Linked DNA regions of Streptomyces clavuligerus. The protein of the gene in region 2 interacts with the protein of the main gene of each other region in a pairwise test. Links are inferred from orthologs where the notes say so. Each region holds a gene or a part of one and is shown on either strand. Other genes may lie near its edges.

The links.
Region 1: the proteins of CRV15_RS19570 (region 2) and ftsZ interact in binary tests that used the Escherichia coli proteins (3 or more experiments, as listed by UniProt). The link is inferred for Streptomyces clavuligerus from one-to-one orthologs.

Annotation. Positions count from the first base shown.
Region 1 is NZ_CP027858.1:5,189,328-5,192,493, reverse strand. The notes cover bases 145-2,995. They hold ftsZ (cell division protein FtsZ), read right to left. Parts: upstream 2,246-2,995; coding sequence 1,043-2,245; downstream 145-1,042. Other genes in these bases: CRV15_RS21855 (cell division protein FtsQ/DivIB), read right to left, coding at 2,522-2,995; pgeF (peptidoglycan editing factor PgeF), read right to left, coding at 261-1,046; CRV15_RS21875 (YggS family pyridoxal phosphate-dependent enzyme), read right to left, coding at 145-264. Also shown: more of CRV15_RS21875, read right to left, coding at 1-144; more of CRV15_RS21855, read right to left, coding at 2,996-3,166. UniProt on the Escherichia coli protein: Essential cell division protein that forms a contractile ring structure (Z ring) at the future cell division site. The regulation of the ring assembly controls the timing and the location of cell division.
Region 2 is NZ_CP027858.1:4,650,326-4,653,571, reverse strand. What follows is about bases 316-3,246. They hold CRV15_RS19570 (rod shape-determining protein), read right to left. Parts: upstream 2,326-3,246; coding sequence 1,306-2,325; downstream 316-1,305. Other genes in these bases: CRV15_RS19560 (DUF4233 domain-containing protein), read right to left, coding at 3,217-3,246; ndk (nucleoside-diphosphate kinase), read right to left, coding at 2,578-2,991; mreC (rod shape-determining protein MreC), read right to left, coding at 316-1,148. In the rest of the region: rod shape-determining protein MreD, read right to left, coding at 1-16; more of mreC, read right to left, coding at 30-315. UniProt on the Escherichia coli protein: Forms membrane-associated dynamic filaments that are essential for cell shape determination. Acts by regulating cell wall synthesis and cell elongation, and thus cell shape.

The DNA.
Region 1 (3,166 bases), 540 kb from region 2 along the record:
CCATTGGAGATCGAGATCGGCGCACGCGGCGGCCTTGGGGGCGGCGTCCTGATCGCGGTTCTCGGCGACGTTTCTCACACCGAGTTCATACAGAAGGCGGACATCGCTCGCGGGATAGGTCTTGGTGACCACGACGAGGGTCACCTCCTCCCGCTTCCGCCCGGCGGCGGCGCAGGCGGCGGCGATACGTTCCTCCACCTTCGCCAGATTTTCGGCGAGTTCGTCCCGGCGCGCCGGGTCCGGAAGCTCGTGTCGTTCCGTCATGCTGCTGTCTCTCCTGCCGGGGAAGCGGCGCCCGCCCCCTCGGAGAACGGCTCCAACCAGACATATCCGGCGAGCCGCCCGGTGGTGCGGTCGCGGCGGTACGAGTAGTGGTCCTGTGATTCCCGGGTGCACACCGGCGATGCCTGCCGGTCCCGCACCCCGACCGCCGCGAGCTGGGCGTGGACCCCGGCGACGACATCGATGCCCGGGGTGCCCCAGGCGGTCTCGGCCCAGGCGGCCGGCTCCGCTGCGGCGACCTCCGCGCGCATTGCGGCGGGCACCTCATAGCACCGGCCGCAGATCGCGGGCCCGGTGCGGGCGACGATCCGCTCGGGCCGCGCGCCCAGTTCCGCCATCGCCCCGACGGTGGCGGCGACCACCCCGAGGGCCATCCCGATCCGGCCCGCGTGGGCGGCGCCCGCCACCCCGGCCACCGGATCGGCCAGCAGAACGGGGACGCAGTCGGCGGTCAGCACGGCGAGGGCCAGGCCGCGCCGGGTGGTGACCACCCCGTCCACCGCCGGAACCGGCCCCGTGCCCCAGGGCGCGTCGGCCCGTACGACCTCCCGGCCGTGCACCTGGTTCATCCAGACCACCCGGCCCGGGTCGAACCCGAGCGCCTTGGCGGCGGTCTCCCGGTTGGTCCGTACGGCCCCGGGGTCGTCGCCGACCGCTCCGCCGAGGTTCAGCTCCTCGTACGGAACGGCGCTCACCCCGCCCCACCGGGTGGTGAAGGCGAAGTGGGCGCCGTTCGCGTGTATCGCGTCGTGCCGCACGGTCACTTCAGGAAGTCCGGGACATCCAGTTCCTCGGCCGAGGTGTCCGGGTAGGGACGGGCCGGCGGGACCTGCGGGGTGATGGCCGGGCCGCGGTCGGCCTGGACCGGGGCGGGCTCGGCCGGAGGCTCCTCGCGCACCGGTACCGAGCCGAGGCCGATCGGGCGGGACGAGGGCTCGGGGCGCTGCGCGGGCGGCTGCGCCTCCTCGCGCTTGGCGCCCGCGGAGCCGAGGACGGTGTCCCGGCGGACCGGCGGCTGACCGCCGTCGAAGCCCGCGGCGATGACCGTGACCCGGACCTCGTCGCCGAGGGCGTCGTCGATGACCGCGCCGAAGATGATGTTGGCCTCGGGGTGGGCCGCCTCGCTCACCAGCTGGGCCGCCTCGTTGATCTCGAAGAGACCGAGGTCGGAGCCGCCGGAGATGGACAGCAGCACCCCGCGGGCGCCGTCGATGGACGCCTCCAGGAGCGGCGAGGAGATCGCCATCTCGGCCGCCGCCACCGCACGGTCGTCGCCCCGGGCCGAGCCGATGCCCATGAGGGCGGACCCGGCCTCGGACATCACGGACTTGACGTCGGCGAAGTCGAGGTTGATCAGACCGGGCGTGGTGATGAGGTCGGTGATGCCCTGGACGCCCGAGAGCAGTACCTGGTCGGCGGACTTGAACGCGTCGAGCACGCTGACCTGGCGGTCCGAGATGGACAGCAGCCGGTCGTTGGGGATGACGATGAGGGTGTCGACCTCTTCGCGGAGCTCGGCGATGCCGTCCTCCGCCTGGTTGGCGCGGCGGCGGCCCTCGAAGGTGAAGGGCCGGGTGACCACACCGATCGTCAGGGCGCCCAGGGAGCGCGCGATGTTGGCCACGACGGGCGCGCCGCCGGTGCCGGTGCCGCCGCCCTCACCAGCGGTGACGAAGACCATGTCGGCCCCCTTGAGGACCTCCTCGATCTCCTCGCGGTGGTCCTCGGCGGCCTTGCGGCCGACGGCCGGGTTGGCGCCCGCGCCGAGTCCCCGGGTGAGTTCGCGGCCGACGTCGAGCTTGACGTCGGCGTCGCTCATCAACAACGCCTGAGCGTCGGTGTTGATGGCGATGAACTCGACGCCCTTGAGACCGACCTCGATCATTCGGTTGATGGCATTGACACCACCGCCGCCGACACCGATGACCTTGATGACTGCGAGGTAGTTCTGCGGTGCTGCCACGTCGAAGGCCTCTCGCCTCGAAATACGTGCCGCCCCCGCGCTGTACCCGCGCGGCGGCGGCTGATGCCGATGGGGCGGTCCGACCGCGCCGACCCGAACCCTAACGTTGAAGTTTAGGGTTACCCGTGTGTCTGTTCGCTGGACTCCCCGAACAGGACACTAAGTCGACAAGCGGCGCGCGTTCAATGAACACGCCGAACCTCCCGTTTTTCTTTTCACCCTATGTGATCAGCCGTTGCGCTGACCACCCAGGGGGCCGGGAGAGGTGCTCCGGCGTCAACTCCCGGACACCGCCGGGGTGGTGGGAGCACTCACATCGAAGTGCCGGGCCCGGGGTGCGGCTTTCAGAAGCGCGGTGAGGGCGCGCGCCTTCGCCTCACCCTCTTCGGGGCTCCCCCACACCACCGTGCGCCCCCCGGTCAACTCCAGGACCATGTCGTCATATGAACGCACTACCAGGGTACGCAGCTCGTCGGCGACCTTTCCCGGCAGTTCGCCCCTGACCCGTACCGCCTCCTCGGTCAGCCGGGAGAGCGGGAAGCGGCGCAGGCCCGGGGAGCGCTCGGCGGCGAGTTCGAGCCGGGGTACCCCCTTGACCGGCCGGTGCGCGGTCGCGAACCGGACCCCTTCGCGGTCCACCTCGACAAAGCGCTTCCCCTGGACGAGCAGCAGCACGGGCTGACGTTCGGTCACCTCCAGGGTGACGCCCCGGGGCCAGTCACGGGAGACCTCCACGGAGCCGACGCGCGGCAGCCGCTCACGGACGCGCTCCCCGATGGCGTCGGTGTCCAGGGAGACGACCGGCTCGCCCAGGGGCACCCGGGCCGCCTCGACCACCTGCGCGGGTGTCAGCACCCGGGTCCCGGTGGCCTCGACCCGCTCGACGCGCAGCCAGGAGGAGCCGTGGAGCAGCCAGCCGAG
Region 2 (3,246 bases):
TCCGGTTGAAGCGCATGGCGGCTCAGCTCCTAGTGCTGCTGCTGGGTGTTCTGGTCGTCGCTCCGGGGGGACGCGCTGCCCCGCGGGTCCGGGGAGAGGCGGGGCGCCGGGGAGTCCAGTGGGCGGCGGTCGCCCTGGACATCGGTGCCGTCGGTGCCGTCGGTGCTATCGGTGCCGTCGGTCTCCGTGGCTCCGTCGGTCCCGTCCGTGCCCTCGGCCCCGTCGGGCCCGCCGGTCGCGCCCGGGGTGACGGTCACCGTGACCGTCGGCGCGGGCCGGGGCTTCTCGGGCTTCGGCGGCAGTACGACGTCCCGGGGGTCGGTCCGCGGCGCCTGCACCACCACACCGACGACGTCGAGTTTGCTGAAACCGGCGTACGGCTCCACGTAGATGGTCCGGGTCAGATCGCCGCGGGAGGGGTCGACCCGGACGACCTCGCCGATCGGGACGCCGGGGACGAAGGGCCGGTCGGCCTGGGAGCCGAAGGTGACGAGCCGGTCGCCCTTCTTCACCTTGTGCTTGCCGTTGAGGAGCTGCACGGAGAGCGGGCGGTCGCCCTGGCCGTTGGCGAAGCCCAGCTCGTCGCTCTTCTCCAGCCGGGTGCCGACGGCGAAGTCGGGGTCGATGGCGAGCAGCACGGTCGCGGTGTGCGGGCCGACGGTGGTGATCCGGCCGACCAGTCCGTCCCCGTTGAGCACGGTCATGTCCCGCTTGACGCCGTCGCGGGAGCCGATGTCGATGGTGACGGTCCAGGAGAAGCCCTGGGCCGCTCCTATGGCGACGACCTCGGCCGCCTTGATGCCGTACTGGCCGGCCCCCGCGGTCCGCAGGATGCGGTCCAGCTCGCGGGCGCGGCTGCGGTTGCGGTCGTCGCTGCCGAGTCTGGTCCGCAGCTCGGCGTTCTCCCGTTCCAGGGTGCGGACACGGTCGTGGCGCTCGCCCGAGTCGCGGACGGCGGCGATGGCGTTGCCGACCGGGTCGACGGCCGTGGCGACCCCGTTCTGCACCGGTCCGAAGACCGTGGCGGCGGCCTGCCGGGCGCCGTCGAGCGGTGAGTCCTGTCCGCCGCGGATGTCCACCGTGATCAGTGCGAACGCGATGGCGATCAGCAGCACCAGGAGCAGACGGCTCTCTCGTGTGTCCCTCACGTGCGGCGGCCGTGCCTTCCTCGTAGGAATGGAGATGTCTGTATATCAACGATCAGCTGCATGGACCGGCAGGCACCCATACAGGGGCTCCCCCCGGGACCCGAAGGGACCCAGGGGGACGGATCGCGCCCCCCGCTCTCGACCGGCCGCGGCGCCGTCAGCGGCGCGGCTGGGCGTCCAGCACCTGCTGGAGCGCCTCGAACTCCTCCACGCACTTGCCCGAGCCGAGGGCCACCGAGTCCAGCGGGTCCTCGGCGATATGGATCGGCATTCCGGTCTCCCGGCGCAGCCGCTCGTCCAGCCCGCGCAGCAGCGCGCCGCCGCCGGTGAGGACGATGCCCCGGTCCATCACATCGCCGGACAGCTCCGGCGGGCACTTGTCGAGGGTGGTCTTGACGGCGTCGACGATCGAATTGACGGGCTCCTCGATGGCCTTGCGGACCTCGGCCGCCGAGATGACCACGGTCTTGGGCAGTCCGGAGACCAGGTCACGGCCGCGGATCTCGGTGTGCTCGTCCTGGTCCAGGTCATAGGCCGAACCAATGGTGATCTTGATTTGCTCGGCGGTCCGCTCGCCGAGAAGAAGGGAGTACTCCTTCTTGATGTGCTGGATGATGGCGTTGTCCAGCTCGTCCCCGGCGACCCGGATGGACTGCGCGGTGACGATCCCGCCGAGCGAGATCACGGCGACCTCGGTGGTGCCGCCGCCGATGTCCACGACCATGTTGCCGGTGGCCTCGTGGACGGGGAGACCGGAGCCGATCGCCGCGGCCATCGGCTCCTCGATGATGTGCACCTGACGGGCTCCGGCCTGGGTCGACGCCTCGATGACCGCGCGGCGCTCCACTCCGGTGATCCCCGAGGGCACACAGACGACGACCCGCGGCCGGGCCAGATAGCGCCGCTTGTGGATCTTGAGGATGAAGTAGCGCAGCATCCGCTCGGTGATCTCGAAGTCGGCGATGACGCCGTCCTTCAGGGGCCGGACGGCCACGATGTTGCCCGGGGTCCGGCCGATCATCTTCTTCGCCTCGGAGCCGACGGCCAGGATGCCGCCGGTGTTGGTGTTGATGGCGACGACGGACGGCTCGTTGAGAACGATCCCGCGGCCCCTGACGTACACCAGCGTGTTGGCGGTCCCGAGGTCGACAGCCATATCACGGCCGATGAACGACATGTTGTTCCCCATGAGGATGCGTCTGGCCTTCCCAAATCGAGCGTTGACGGCTTTTCAGGATGGCGAGGTGGGTGCTCTGGCGTGAGGGTTCCATCGTAATGCCGCTTCCCTGCGCACGGCGCGGTGGTCCACCTCTGTACAGGTGACGAAGTGTTGCGTCGATCCGTTCCCGCATTGCGTTCGCATATACCGAAGGGCGACCGAATTCCTTCGGTCGCCCCAGGTCAAGAGCGCTGTTTGGCTGAGGGAAGGTCAGGAGAGTCCCGGAAAGAAAATCTTCAGTTCCCGAATGGCGGACTCCTCCGAGTCCGAGGCGTGGATCAGGTTCTCCCGGACGATGGTGCCGAAGTCGCCACGGACGGAGCCGGGGGCGGCGGCGATGGGGTCGGTCGGCCCGGCGAGCTGCCGGACGCCCTCGATGACCCGCTCGCCCTCGACGACCAGCGCGACCACCGGGCCGGAGGACATGAAGGCCATCAGCGGCTCGTAGAAGGGCTTGCCCCGGTGCTCCCCGTAGTGCTGCTCCAGGGTCTCAAGACCGAGAGTCCGCAGCTCCAGAGCGGCGATGGTCCAGCCGGCCTTGGCCTCGATGCGGCCGATGATCTCGCCGATCAGCCCGCGCCGGACGGCGTCGGGCTTGAGCAGGACGAGGGTGCGCTGGGTCATGTGGCAGCTCCTTGCAGACATACGTGTGCGGTGAGCCGAGGCTACAGGGGGCCGTCACAGGGGCAGGCGCGGCCCCCGTTCCGGTACGGACCTCTCCGGTACGGACTCGTTCCGGGAGGGACCTCGCCGGGAGGGAGTCGTTCCGGTGGGGCCCGTTCCGCCACCCGGTGCGCCCGCCACCCGGATGCGGGTACGCGCGCACCCGTGTACGAGGGGACGGCGCCCCTATCCCGCTGCCTGCTCCGCGCCCTGATC